Regions from separate parts of the Polaromonas sp. P1_G1 genome, predicted to be linked through region 1. Evidence: riboswitches for the same ligand, from Rfam matches in the RefSeq annotation. Region 1 holds a riboswitch; the other holds the start of a gene.
What was found. Region 1 has a riboswitch for thiamine pyrophosphate ahead of thiC (phosphomethylpyrimidine synthase ThiC). Riboswitches for the same ligand answer to the same signal wherever they lie in the genome.

Region 1 (8,665 bases):
CGTCGTGCTTCCAGGCGATCTGCGTGAGCTCGCCCAGCGTGTGCAGCTCGGCGAACTGCGCCTCGTCATTCGCGTCGGCGATAGAGCCGGGGCGCAGGCCGTCGCCCAGCGAGAAGCACACGTCATACGCCTTCATGATCTCGCAGATCTCGTCAAAGCGCTCGTACAAAAAGCTCTCCTTGTGGTGCGACAGGCACCACTTGGCCATGATGGAGCCGCCGCGCGAGACGATGCCGGTCAGGCGGTTTGCCGTGAGCGGCACATAGGCCAGGCGCACGCCGGCATGGATGGTGAAGTAGTCCACGCCCTGCTCGGCCTGCTCGATCAGTGTGTCACGGAAGATTTCCCAGGTCAGGTCCTCGGCCTTGCCGTTGACTTTCTCGAGTGCCTGGTAGATCGGCACCGTGCCGATGGGCACCGGCGAGTTGCGCAGAATCCATTCGCGGGTTTCATGGATGTTCTCGCCGGTCGAGAGGTCCATCACGGTGTCGGCGCCCCAGCGGATCGACCAGACCAGCTTGTCGACTTCTTCCTCAATGCTCGACGTGACCGCCGAGTTTCCGATGTTGGCATTGACCTTGATCAGGAAGTTGCGGCCGATGATCATCGGCTCGCTCTCGGGGTGGTTGATGTTGTTCGGGATGACGGCGCGGCCGCGGGCCACCTCGTCGCGCACGAATTCGGCGGTGATCTGCTCCGGAATCGCGGCATTGAAGGAATGCCCTTTTTTCGGCATGCGCTCGGTCGCCAGGCGTTCGGCCAGCTGCGCGCGCACCAGGTTTTCGCGCACCGCGATGTATTCCATCTCGGGGGTGATGATGCCTTTGCGCGCGTAATGCATTTGCGACACGTTGGCGCCCGCCTTGGCGCGGCGCGGCACGGGCGCATGCGCCATGCGCAGCGCGGCCAGCGCCGGGTCGTTCAGGCGTTCGCGGCCGTAGGCGCTGCTGATGCCGGGCAGGGCCTCGGTGTCCTGGCGCTCGTTGATCCAGGCGCCGCGCAGCGGCGGCAGGCCGCGCGTGATGTCGATCGGAGAAGCCGGGTCGGTGTAGACGCCCGATGCGTCGTACAGGCGCAGGGGAGGGTTGGCCTCGCGGCGCGGCTCACCGGCGCCTTCGTGCACCAGGGTGTCGGTCAGCGTGACCTCGCGAAAGGGGACGCGGATGTCGGGGCGCGAGCCTTCGATGTAGATCTTCTTCGAGCCGGGAAACGGCGCGCGCGTGATGCGGCTCGTGAGGTCTTGGGTGTCAACGGTGAGTCGGGTTTTGGCCATGTGGTTCTCCAGGAGGTGGGGTGCCTGCTGGGGAGCCGGGAGGTCCATGGGCGGCGTCTGGGAGTGCCGCTACGGAGTGCCGGAGCCAATTGCGTTGTTCCCTACGCGGGGATGACCCCGATCAGGTTCAGCGGGTCTCGCATACTGCGATCTCAGCCTCGATACTCCTTACGGAAATCTTGGCACCCCGACAAGCTAGGGCCATTGTATGCATCCACGCCTTTCGTGGCAACGGCAGCCATCAAGAGCCGGCTCTAGGGCAGGTTTTCCCTGAAGATGACTTGGCTTCGTACGGCGTCGACACCGCTCATCACATCGCGCCCATCACGCAGGTTGGTGAACATGCGCACGCAGCTCATCATGGCCGACTGCGGGCTTTGGGTGATCACCGCGTCCATGCTGCCGTCTATCAGCATGGCGCGCGTGTCGGGCGTAAGGCCGTGGCCTATGAAGACCACCTTGTGCTCGCGCCCCATTTCCTTGAGCGCGCGCGCCACGCCGTCCGAGGCGCCGCCGATGTTGTAAATGCCCGCGAGGTCCGGGTATTGCTCCAGCAGCGTGCGCGTCTGCTGGTAATTTTTCTGCGCGTCGTCCTGCCCTTCGCGCAGGCCCACCACCTGCAGCGTCGGGAACATCTCCTCGATCACGTGCAGGAAGCCGGCCTCGCGCTCCTCATGCGCGCGATAGCTGAGCGAGCCGGCGATCAGCGCCACCTTGCCGCCCCGCGCCCCGGGCGCGATGAAGCGGCCCACCAGGTAGCCGGCCGTGCGCCCGGCCGCGCGGTTGTCCAGGCCCACATAGCCTGCGCGCTGCGAACCCGAGAGGTCCGAGATCAGCGTGATGGCCGGCACGCCTTTTTCGGCGAGTTCGCTGACGGCCTCGCGCACCGCCGGGTGCTCCAGCGCCATGAAGGCGATGCCGTCGCTGCGCTTGCCCTGCTGCTGCAGGCTGGCAGCCAGTTGCTGCGGGTTGAAGCTTTCAAACAGCTCGGTGCGGCATTTCACGTTGAAGGGCGTCAGGTGTTCCTGCGAGTAGCCCACCGTGTCGCCCAGCATGCGGATAAAACGGTTGCTGCCGTCGGGCAACAGAAACGTCAGCCGCATGGGCGGCGCCGCCAGCGCGGCATACAGCCCCGTCTCGGGCAGGTAGTCCATCTCGGCCGCGGCCTTGAGCACCTTCTGCGCGGTGGCCCCGCGCACGCCGGGACGCTGGTTCAGCACCCGGTCTACAGTGGCGGTGGAAACGCCGGCGGCGCGCGCGATGTCCACCACGCGCGCCCGCTGCTGCGGCCCCTTCGATCCATCAGGGATAACCCTCATACATCAAAATCCATCATTTTTCTCGTTTGACGATTGAATGCCCTGCACCTATCGTTGCGCTGCATTCACCCAATGATGCATCAAATTGCATCAAAACAAAACTGGAGACAACCATGACCGAAGTCACCCGCCGCAGCGTGCTGCGCACCCTGTCCGCAGCCTCCGCCGCCGGCATCGCCGCCGCCCTGCCCTCCGTGGCCCGCGCCGCCGAGTTCTCCTACAAGTACGGCAACAACCTGCCCGTCACCCATCCGCTCAACATCCGCGCCCAGCAGGCCGCCGACCGCATCCTGAAAGAAAGCAACGGCCGCGTCGAGATCAAGATCTTCCCGAACAACCAGCTGGGCGGTGACACCGACATGCTGGCCCAGGTGCGCTCCGGCGGCATCGAGTTCTTCACACCGTCCGCGCTGGTCATCGCCACGCTGGTGCCGGTGGCCGCCATCAACGCCGTGGGGTTTGCCTTCAGCGACTACAACCAGGTCTGGGGCGCCATGGACGGCAAGCTGGGCGCGCACGTGCGCGAAGCCATCAGCAAGAGCCGTCTCTATGCGTTTGAAAAGATGTGGGACAACGGATTCCGCCAGACCACCAGCAGCAAGGCGCCGGTCACCACGGCGAAAGACATGGACGGCCTGAAGATACGCGTGCCCGTGAGCCCGCTGTCGATCTCCATGTTCAAGGGCCTGGGTGCCGCGCCGGCCAGCCTGCAGTTCAGCGAGGTGTATTCCTCGCTGCAGACCAAGATCGTCGACGCGCAGGAAAACCCGCTGCCCATCATCCAGGTCGCCAAGTTGTATGAAGTGCAGAAGTTCTGCTCGCTGACCAACCACATCTGGGACGGCTACTGGTTCATCGCCAACGGCCGCGCCTGGGACAAGCTGCCCGCCGACCTCAAGACCATCGTGGCCCGCGCCATCAACGAAGCCGGCCTGCAACAGCGCGACGACATCAAAAAGCTCAACGAAACCGTGGTGGCCGATTTGCAGTCCAAGGGCCTCACCATCAACCGCCCGACGGCCGACAGTTTCCGCGCCAAGCTACGCGAAGCGGGGTTCTATGGCGAGTGGAAAGAGCGTTTTGGGGGTGAGGCCTGGGGGCTGCTGGAGCAATCAGTCGGCAAGCTCGCGTAAGCAGTTCTCCCCTCTCTTACTCCCTCCCCCGCTGGGGGAGGGCGGGGGTGGGGGCCAGCGGCGCTTGAGCAAGCGCTTCTTCCAAGGCCGCAAGCCCCCATCCCCACCTTCCCCCAGCGGGGGAAGGTGTAAAACCAGCAGCCCCAGTCCCCTCGCCTTCTCCCGGAGTTTGACCGCATGTCCCACATCCCTACCGAGCCATCTCCAGGCGCCCCACCCGCCAACGCACTGAGTAGCCTCGCGCACAAGGCAGATCGCGGCCTGGGCTTTGTGGTGGAATCCATCGCCGCCACCCTGGTGCTGGCCGAGATCTTTGTGCTGTTCGCCGGCGTGGTCTCGCGCTACGTTTTTCATGCGCCGCTGGTCTGGTCGGACGAACTGGCCTCCATCATGTTTTTGTGGCTGTCCATGCTGGGTGCCGTCGTCGCGCTGCGCCGCGGCGAGCACATGCGCATGACGGCGCTGGTCAACAACGTCAAGCCGCATACTCGCGCGCTGCTAGACACCCTGGCGATCACCGCATCGATCGCCTTCCTGGTGCTGGTGATCTACCCGGCCTCGGAATACGCTTATGAAGAGAGCTTCATCGTCACCGCGGCCATGGAAGTCAACAACGCCTGGCGCGCCTCGGCCATCCCCATCGGCATGGCGCTGATGGTCATCGTGGCGGTGCTGCGCCTCTTGCGCATCAGCACCTTCAAGCAGACCGGCATCGCGCTGGCCGGCACAGCCGCCGTGGTCTTGCTGTTCTGGTTCGCGCAGCCGCTGCTGCAGCCGCTGGGCAAACTCAACCTGATCCTCTTTTTTGTGGCCGTCGTCGCCGGCACCGTGCTGTCCGGCGTGCCGATTGCCTTCTCTTTCGCGCTGGCCACCTTCGGCTACCTCGCGCTCACGACGTCCACCCCGCTGCTGGTCATGGTCGGCCGCATGGACGAAGGCATGTCGCACATGATTTTGCTGGCGGTGCCGCTGTTCATCTTCCTGGGCGCGCTGATCGAGATGACCGGCATGGCCAAGGCCATGATCCAGTTCCTGGCCAGCCTGCTGGGCCATGTGCGCGGCGGCCTCAGCTATGTGCTGATAGGCGCGATGTATCTGGTCTCCGGCATCTCGGGCTCCAAGATCGCCGACATGGCGGCCATCGCACCCGTGCTGTTTCCCGAGATGAAAAAGCGCGGCGCCAAGCCCGGCGACCTGGTGGCCCTGCTGTCGGCCACCGGCGCGCAAACCGAAACGATTCCGCCCTCCATCGTGCTGATCACCATAGGCTCGGTCACCGGCGTGTCGATTGCCGCGCTGTTCACCGGTGGCCTGCTGCCGGCCGTGGTGCTGGGCGCGGCGCTGTGCACCGTCGTCTGGTGGCGCTACCGCCATGAAGACCTGAGCGGCGTCGCGCGCCACAGCAAGCGCGAAATCGGCAAGCTGCTGCTGATCGCCCTGCCCGCCATCATCCTGCCTTTTGTGATCCGCGCCGCGGTGGTCGAGGGCGTGGCCACCGCCACCGAGGTGTCCACCATCGGCATCTTCTATTCGGTGCTGGCCGGCCTCTTCCTGTACCGCCAGTTCCCGTGGCGCCGGCTCATGCCCATGCTGATCGAAACCGCATCGCTGACCGGCGCCATCATGTTCATCATCGGCTGCGCCACCGCCACCGCCATGGCCTGGGGCCTCACGCAGTCGGGCTTCTCGCAGGACCTGGCGCGCGTCATGGGCAGCCTGCCCGGCGGCGCCTACGGTTTCCTCGCGGTGTCCATCGTCGCCTTCGTCATCCTGGGCAGCGTGCTCGAGGGCATTCCCGCCATCGTGCTGTTCGGCCCCCTGCTGTTTCCCATCGCCCGCATGGTCGGCGTGCACGACGTGCACTACGCCATGGTGGTGATCTTCGCCATGGGCATAGGCCTGTTCGCGCCGCCCTTCGGTGTCGGCTATTACGGCGCCTGCGCGGTCAGCAAGGTCGACCCTGACGAAGGCATCCCTTACATCTGGGCTTACATGGGCGCGCTGCTCATAGGCCTGGCGCTGGTGGCCGCCGTGCCCTGGTTCTCCACCGGCTTCCTTAAAAACTAAACCCCCTTTCACTGGAGCAAACCATGAGCAAATTTTTTGGCGAGATCCGCCAGCTCGGCTACGTCGTGCCCGACATCGAGGCCGCGATGGACTACTGGAGCAAAACCCTGGGCGTGGGCCCCTGGTTTTACAACCCCAAGGTGCCCATCAAGAACTACAGCTACAGGGGTGAAGCGCACGAGCCGCACAACTCGGTGGCACTGGCCAACTCGGGTTTTGTGCAGGTCGAGCTGATCCAGACACGCAACGACGTGCCTTCCATGTACCGCGACTTCCAGCAAGCCGGCCGCACCGGCCTGCAGCACGTCGCCTACTGGACCAGCGACTATGACGCCGACCTGGCGCGCCTGCTGAAGCAAGGCTTCAAGCCCGTGATGAGCGGCGAAGTCGGCGAAAAAGGCCGCTTCATCTACTTCGACACCGAATACCACCCCGGCACCGTGATCGAGCTCTCCGAAGTCGCCGGCCCCAAGGGCAAGATGTTCGACTTGATACGCGCCTCCTCCGAGAACTGGGACGGTAGCGAGCCGGTGCGGCCCTTCCCCGACCTCAGCAAACTCTGATTCCCCTAAAAAAAGACGCACGCCATGCAAGCCGACCGCTTTGAAGCCACCTACCTGATCGAAACCCCGCTGGCGCCCGAGAAGGTCGCCGAAGTCATGGCGGGCGAACAGTCCTGCGGCACCTTCACGCGCGTCGAAGGCGAGACCGACGAGCTGCGCCTGCGCGCGCGCGCCACGGTCGAGCAGATCGACGAACTCGAATCCGTCAACGCGCCCAGCCTGCCCAACGCCCTGCTCGAACGCAAAGGCCATACCGGCCCCTGGCGGCGCGCGCGCGTGCGCATCTCCTTCCCGGTCGCCAATGTAGGCGCCAACCTGCCGACGCTGGCGGCCACCGTCTCGGGCAATCTTTATGACCTTGGCGAAGCCAGCGGCCTGCGCCTGGAAAGCCTCAAGCTGTCCGCCGGCTACCGCGCCTTCTTCGACATGCCGCATGTCGGCATCGCCGGCACACGCAATGCCACCGGCGTGGCAAGCGGCGCGCTGGTCGGCACCATCATCAAGCCCAACGTCGGTTTCAGCGCCGCGCAGACCGCCGAGCTCGTCGCCCGCCTGTGCGCCGCGGGTGTGGACTTCATCAAGGACGACGAGGTCTGCGCCAACCCGGCCCATGCGCCGCTGAGTGAACGCGTGCCGGCCGTGATGGCCGTGGTGCGGGATCACCAGCAGCGCACCGGCAAGCACGTCATGGTGGCCTTCAACATCACCGACGAAACCGACGCGATGAAACGCCACGCCGACCTGGTCGAACGCGAAGGCGGCAGCTGCGTGATGGCCAGCCTCAACTGGTGCGGTTACTCGGGCATGCAGACGCTGCGCCGCCACACCGGCCTGGCCCTCCACGGCCACCGCAACGGCTATGGCGCGCTATCGCGGCACCCGCTGCTGGGCATGTCCTTCCAGGCCTACCAGACGCTGTGGCGCCTGGCCGGCGTGGACCACATGCACGTGCACGGCCTGCAGGGCAAGTTCTCGCAAGCCGATGAGGAAGTGATAGCCTCCGCGCGCGACTGCTACACACCGTTGACCGCCGGTTTTGACGACCGCGTCATGCCGGCCTTCTCGTCGGGCCAGTGGGCCGGCACCGTGCCCGCGACCTGGGCCGCCATCCAGAGCGACGACCTGCTCTTCATGTCCGGCGGCGGCATACTCGCGCACCCGGGCGGACCCGCGGCCGGCGTGGCCAGCATACGCCAGGCCTGGGAAGCCGCGCGCGCCGGCGTGGCGCTGGCCGAGCATGCGCGCAACGCGCCCGAACTTGCGGCAGCCCTGGCTTTTTTCGGCAAATAAGCGATGGCCTTAAGCGACGGCACTCTCAAAATCGCCTACTACGGCGACGACTTCACGGGCGCCACCGACACCCTGGCCACGGCCGCGCGCGCCGGCCTGCGCAGCCTGCTCTTCCTCGGCCTGCCGACCGATGCGCAGCTGGAACGCGCCGGCACGCTGGACTGCCTGGGCATCGCCGGGGCGGCCCGCGCCATGAACCCTGAAGAAATGCGCGCCGAGCTCGAACCCGTGGGCCGGCTGTTCGCGCGCCTGGGCGCGCCCGTCATGCACTACAAGACCTGCTCGACCTTTGACAGCGCTCCCGAGGTCGGCAGCATAGGCGCTGCCATCCGCATCCTGCGGCCGCATGCCGGCAACGCCTTTGTGCCCATCGTCGGCGGCCAGCCCAACCTGCGGCGCTACTGCGTGTTCGGCAACCTGTTCGCCGGCGCCGGCCCCGCCGTGCACCGCCTGGACCGGCACCCCACCATGAGCCGGCACCCGATCACGCCCATGCACGAGGCCGACCTGCGGCGCCACTTGGCCGCGCAGGGCCTGGCGCAAGTCGCCGGCATCGCCTACCCCGACTACGGCCAGGACGCCGAAGCGCTGGACCGCCAGCTGGCCGGCCTGCTGGCGCGCAAGCCCGACGCGGTGCTGCTGGACGTCGCCGACGACAGCCACCTGGCCACCGTCGGCCGGCTGATCTGGCAACACGCGCAAAAGCAAGGCCTGCTGGCCGCCGGGCCCAGCAGCGTGGTGCAGGCCCTGGCCGCGCACTGGCAATCCGGTGCCGAAGCGGCGCCGCCCCGCATCGCCGCCGCGACCGGCCCGGTGCTGGTGCTCGCCGGCAGCCTGTCGCCCGTGACGGCGCAGCAGGTCCAGGCCGCCAGCTCCTACCGGCAGGTCGCGCTGGACGCCGCCCGCCTCACCGCCGACGCGACCTATGCCGGGCAGATGTCGGACCAGATCGCGGCGCTGCTGGGCCAGGGCCGCCACGTACTGGCCTGCACCGCCGCCGACGGCCAGGCCTGCGACTGG
Region 2 (5,921 bases), on a different contig from region 1:
CCTCGATCAGTGTGGGTACATCCAGCGCGGCGCCCGCCGCCAGCAGGCCGGGGGCGGGGTCGTGATGGCCCCAGGCTTCTTCCAGCGGTGGAAAGCTTTCACCGGGGGCAAGCCAGGGCACGGGACGTGGTAGTTTTCCCATGGCTTAAAAGCGCATCGGCATGAAACGGCGGGCCGGGAAGGGCATGCGCCATGGTAGCTGAGCGGATTTTGGTGGCAAGGCCGGCGAGCGATGGCGTGGCCTGATGCTCAGGTTTTGCGGGGCCCGGCGGCGCAAAAAAAATGGGCACTACAAGAGTGCCCATTTTCGGAATTAACTGGCTCCTCAACCTGGGCTCGAACCAGGGACCTACGGATTAACAGTCCGGCGCTCTACCAACTGAGCTATTGAGGAATACAGCCTTAGATTATAGCGTCATTTTTTGCATTTTTTAAGCCCGAGGCATTTCCTCCAATGGCTTCTTGTTGGTCGAAGCATCGCAGTAGCGAGCGTGGAGGTGCAGGGCACTGCCCGGCGCCGAGGGCCGAGTGACGTTCTCATTGGTGATAACCTCATGCCTCACTATGCAACTCAACCAGATCGACACTCCGAGCCAGGCCCAGGTAAGTCGCAAAATCACTTATGGAATATCCCTGGCCTGTTGCGCACTCGCACTGGCTTCATGGTTGCTTTGGCAAAAGTACCTGGTTGGTGCAGTCATCCTCGCCGGACTTTGCCTCATAGGGGGAGTTTTTCTTGCGATTGCCCATCGTGCAAGAAATCGCCAAGCCCCAGCCACCGCTGGCGCTGGTGTTGGACGTAGTGAGGCGAAGACGAACTCCTTGATCTCCGTCATCATCTGCAGCATCGATCCAGTCAAATATGAACTGGTCTGCGCCAATCTCAAGGAGCGTTTTGGTGATTCACCGTATGAGGTGATCGGCATCCATGATGCCAAGTCCTTGTGCGAGGGTTACAACAGGGGTGTTGCGAAAAGCCGGGGCGAGATTCTGATTTTTTGCCATGATGACATTGAGATCATTTCACTGAATTTTGTCAGCCTGGTTCGCGAGCATTTGCGAACCTTTGATGTCATCGGATGTAGCGGCACGGTTCGGCTGAAGGACAGTCGATGGATGAGCAGCGGTGACCCTTATATCTGCGGCGCGGTCGCCTATCCCGCTACCAAGGCATGGCCGAGTGATCTTTTTCATGTGTCGATGTGGGGTGGCCCGGAGGTGACGCAGATTGGCGGTGTCCAGGCATTGGACGGGGTTTTTATCGCCGCCAATCGCCGTGTCGTCGAGTCGATACGTTTCGATGAAGAAACGTTTGACGGCTTTCATGTGTACGACACGGACTTTACGTATGCTGCTTTTTTGCACGGCTTCAGCTTAGCCGTGTGCAAGGACATCTTGCTTGCCCATAAATCCGTCGGAGATTTCGCGGGCAGTTATAAGACCTATGCGGGTAAATTCCGGGAAAAATACAAGGATCACCTGCCCGAAGAAACGAGTGACGGCATATGCGAGCAGTCCAACTATCGAAATGTCACCCACGCACAAATGTGGAAAGTCTGGGCTTAGCCGTTTCCTGATTTGAAGGCACCACGGCCAGTTATCGGGGTATGGCGCTGATAACGTATTGCCCCGGCATTGCATCGTTCACCGCCATTTGCGGGTCGGCGCCTGTCAGCCTTGCAAGCTCTCCAATGAGGGGCAGAAACTGCTCCCTGCTAGGGTCCGCAAAGATCCTGGGTATACAGGCGGTGACGGTAAACCCGGTGTCATGGAACATTTCCAGAATAGTCTGCCTGGAGAAAAACCGCAAATGGGTTCTGTCCAGAAGGCCGGTGTCTTCGTAGCGAAAATCGCCAATGCTCAATTTGGCTTGCAAGGACCAGTGCTGCACATTGGGAATGCAAGCGGCAATGCACGCGTTTTTCGGCATGACGCTGCGAACCTGGCGCAGGACCTTCCAGGGGTCCCTGAGGTGCTCGAGCGTGTCACCGAAGATCCAGCAGTCCCTGTCTGCATTTTCCTTCCAGAAAGCATCGCCTGCGGTTTCGATGTCAAGGACCTGGCTTTGGTCACAGTAGCGCTGTGCAAGTTCTGCGTAGGCTGGATCTATCTCAATGCCAAGGTAGTGGCAGCTTGGCGATAGTTTCTTGAACTCCCTTGCCAGGGCGCCCGAACTGCATCCCACTTCAATCAACTTTTTGGCTCCCCAAGGAATAATATCCAGAAGGTCGGGATTGTGAAATTCGTGAACCGGGGTTTGACTCATAAGTTTGGACTCTAAGTGCGGCCAGCTATCTGGAGGGGAGTTGCGAACAAACTTTGAAAAGCATAACGCAAAGCCTGGAGGAGGTTCATTCTATGTTTCCTGTCGCGGCTTCACGACGGGAAGCAAGCTGTGCCCGCAAAAAAAACATGCATGTTCTCGGCATTCGTGATATCAATCGGAGCGCATCGCGATGGCCGCAGTCCCGCCGAGGAGACGAGCGCTCCCATAACTTGTGGGTCATGCCGCGATAATCGACCGCGCATAGCCTTCATCGGCGCGACCAGTCACGCAGTACACATGATGTAGCTGGCGCACCCCAACCCAGCTTGAGGCCATGGACAAACGAATGACGGACTCTCTTTTTGACCACGAATACCCCCGCGTGCTGAGCATCGCGGGATCCGACAGCGGCGGCGGGGCCGGCATCCAGGCCGACCTCAAGACCTTTGCCGCGCTGGGCTGCTACGGCATGACGGCCATCACCGCGCTGACGGCCCAGAACACGCGCGGGGTGCGCGCCATCCACGGCGTGCCGCCGCAAATGCTGCGCGACCAGATAGATGCCGTCATCGAAGATATAGGCGCGGACGCGGTGAAGATAGGCATGCTGCATGCGCCCGACATCGTGTTGACGGTGGCCGAGGCGATTGACCGCCACGCACTGCCGAACGTGGTGCTGGACCCGGTCATGGTCGCGACCAGCGGCGCGGTGCTGATCGACAACCCGGCGATTGCCGTCCTGGTGCGCGAGCTGTTTCCGCGCGCCGTCCTGATCACTCCCAATCTCGATGAAGCTTCGCTGCTGGTCGGCCGGCCGCTGACGAACGAAGAGGCTATGCAAGCCGCGGCGCAGGAACTATTGGCCAAAGGCGCACGCGCCGTGCTGCTCAAGGGCGGGCACTTGCCCGGCGACGTGGTGAGCGACCTGCTGGCGACGCAAAGCGGCGAACTGCACTGGATGCGCGGGCCGCGCATTCCCAGCCCCAACACCCACGGGACCGGTTGCACGCTGTCGTCCGCGATTGCCGCACACCTGGCGCTCGGGAAACCCCTGCTGGAGGCCGTGCAGCTGGCGCGCGACTTTGTGCGCGGGGCGATGGCGGCCGGCGCCAGGGTGCGCACAGGCGCGGGCAGCGGGCCGCTGAACCACGGCTACGCGCCCATCGCGATGCGGCTCAAGCCGCTGCGGTAACTCCCAGGGAGTTGGCGCGGGTGAATCGCGCCAAGGCAAAAGTCAATACCAGCGTCGGCAGCGCAGCGCCCCAGTCGGGCGCGAACTTCGCGCACAGGTGGTAGCAGGCAATGCCCAGCAGCCAGATCGCGACGGCACTGGTGTTCACCTTGCACCCGGCCACCAGCGAGGCGATATTGGCCGTGCCGGCCAGCCGCGCCAGAATCACGCCGTACAGGGGCACGAACACCGAGCTGAGCATCAGCAAAAACGGCTCCAGGCTGTGCATGGGCAGCACCAGCGCCAGCGCGGTGCACAGCAGGGCCAAGCCCACGCCCCAGCGGCGCACGCTCCAGGCCGGCTTCAGGCTGTGGCCCGCCACCGAGCCCGAGTACAGGTCGCCGTAAGCGTTGTCGACCTCGTCGATCAAAATCAGTCCCAGCGCGATCAGCCCGCCCTGCGCCAGCAGCAGCGCCGCGACCAGGTCGGTACTGGGTGTGGTGACGGCCACCAGCACGCCCAGCGCGTAACACCAGATATTGGCGATGGCATAACCCAGCCAGGTGCCGCGCAGTGCGCTCTTGCCGTCACGCCCATGGCGCGCGAAATCCGCCACCAGCGGCAGCCACGAGACCGGCATCGCGATCACCAGGTCCAATGCGGAGAGCGTGCTCATGCCGCCTGTGCCGGGGCGGTTCCAGAGCGCGGCCAATCCTTGCGCATCGGCTTTGACGAGGAACTGCCAGCTCAGCCAGAACAATGAAGCGATGACCAGCGGCAAGCCATAGCGGCCTATGAATTTGCGCACCAGCTTGACCATGGAGCCCGACAGCAGCGCCAGCAGCACCGCGCCCCAGAGCAAGGTAGCCAGCAGAGGCCACAGGACTCCAGTAAAACCGCCGGACTGGCGTGCGATGGCCAGCGTGCCGTCGCGCATAACCACGAGCTCAAAGGTGGTCCAGCCTATCAGCTGCACGATGTTGAGCAGCACCGGCAGGCGCGCGAAACTGCTGCCGTAGGTGGCATGCATCAGCCCGGCGCTCGAAAGCCCGCTGTCGCAGCCGATCTTGGCCGTCCAGGCCAGCAGGCCTGCGCCCAGGATGGAACCGCAGACGATCACCGCCAGCGCCGTCTGCGTGCCCAGGGCCGGCACCAGGTAGGCGCCTATCTGCATCACCAGCAGGCCCACGCCCAGGCTGAGCCAGAGCGCCGCATGGTCGCTCCAGCCGAACAGGCGGTCGCCCGCGGGCAATGGCGCGAGCGCGGTGTTGCCGGCGGCGGAAGTGGAAGTTGTGGTCATCAGCGTTTCCGATCGTCGTCAATGCGAGGTCGGCCTGCCTGAAGCCCGCAAGAACAGCGGGCCTTTGGAACATGCTTCCCTGCGCGAGGATTACCTCAATCAGGTTCAAAGGGACTTTCTCAGCCGCCGCCGTCCGCTCTTGCGAACCACAGCAACACCCCCAGCGAAAGCGCCCTTGCGGGCACTGCGCAAATTGTAGGCGGATTCATTCCGGTGGTCTTGACTACGCCCGGCATGCCACGGCCGCGTGGACAATCAGGCCCATGCATTTTTGCCAACACATGCCATGGCCGCGGTGAAACGCCAGCCCCCGGCGCCGGGCCGGTTTCGCCCGCGCCTCACGTTGCAGACCCTTACGCGCGGCGACGGCCTGCTGGGCATGAAACCCGCCGGCCCCTTCGGCCCGCGCGGCGACAGCGTCACCGTGGCGCGTGTGGACTGGACCTATGCCACCGGGGCCGGCCTGCGTTGGGAAACGCCTGCTCCCAACACGGTGCTCAACAGCCGTGCCGCGCCCCTCCAGGCCCTGGAGGACGCGCAGGGCAGGGAAGTCCTGATGCAGCGTGACCTGGCGGCCGAGGCCGAGGCGCTGGACAGCCTCTGGACACTGGGCCTTCATCCCGTGCCGGCCGACACCTTGCAATGGCGCAGCGAGGAGGCCGCCGTCGGCCATGAACACCTGTGGTCGCTGCTGCAGGAAGATTTTTTCGGTGATTTCTGGGCCGAGCGGCTGCCCGCCTTGCAGGCCCAGGGCTGGGCGGTCGTGGTCCGGCCCGGCTTTGCGCATGAGAGTGTGCCCGTGGACGCCTGGCGCCTCATCGTCAGCCCGGACACCGGCGAGGTGCTGGGCAAGGAGGTGGCGGCGCCCCTGCGCGGCCGCGCGCCCGCCGTGACCGCGCTGGGCCTGCCGGCACGTGAAGGCTCATGGTTGCTGACGCTGGGCGTGGAGGTCGACGGCCAGACCCTGGACCTGGCGCCCATGCTGGCCGACCTGCTGCGGCGCGACCAGCGCTGGCTCAATACCCGCCAGGTCTTTGCGATCGACGACGCGGCCGTGATCCTGCTGCGCGCGCCCGGTGGCAAGCGCATCGAGGCGCCGGCCGCCTTGCTCAAGGCCATTGTGGGCGCCATGCTGGATTTGCTGACCGACCCGCAACGCGGACACGGGGAGGGGCCGCTGCGGC

Region 2: another riboswitch for thiamine pyrophosphate. It lies ahead of AC1D1Y_RS20495 (purine-cytosine permease family protein); the one in region 1 lies ahead of thiC (phosphomethylpyrimidine synthase ThiC).

The regions. Positions count from the first base shown of each region.
Region 1 is NZ_JBFUBU010000017.1:10,299-18,963, reverse strand. It holds gene thiC (phosphomethylpyrimidine synthase ThiC) at 1-1,273, opposite strand, end outside; TPP riboswitch at 1,355-1,473, opposite strand; gene AC1D1Y_RS10545 (LacI family DNA-binding transcriptional regulator) at 1,528-2,592, opposite strand; gene AC1D1Y_RS10540 (TRAP transporter substrate-binding protein) at 2,706-3,725, shown strand; gene AC1D1Y_RS10535 (TRAP transporter large permease) at 3,903-5,792, shown strand; gene AC1D1Y_RS10530 (VOC family protein) at 5,816-6,355, shown strand; gene AC1D1Y_RS10525 (ribulose-bisphosphate carboxylase large subunit family protein) at 6,380-7,645, shown strand; gene AC1D1Y_RS10520 (four-carbon acid sugar kinase family protein) at 7,649-8,665, shown strand, end outside.
Region 2 is NZ_JBFUBU010000044.1:48,528-54,448, reverse strand. It holds gene aat (leucyl/phenylalanyl-tRNA--protein transferase) at 1-142, opposite strand, end outside; tRNA gene AC1D1Y_RS20515 (tRNA-Asn) at 319-394, opposite strand; gene AC1D1Y_RS20510 (glycosyltransferase) at 565-1,566, shown strand; gene AC1D1Y_RS20505 (class I SAM-dependent methyltransferase) at 1,598-2,266, opposite strand; gene thiD (bifunctional hydroxymethylpyrimidine kinase/phosphomethylpyrimidine kinase) at 2,613-3,458, shown strand; gene AC1D1Y_RS20495 (purine-cytosine permease family protein) at 3,442-4,737, opposite strand; TPP riboswitch at 4,797-4,909, opposite strand; gene AC1D1Y_RS20490 (DEAD/DEAH box helicase) at 5,024-5,921, shown strand, end outside.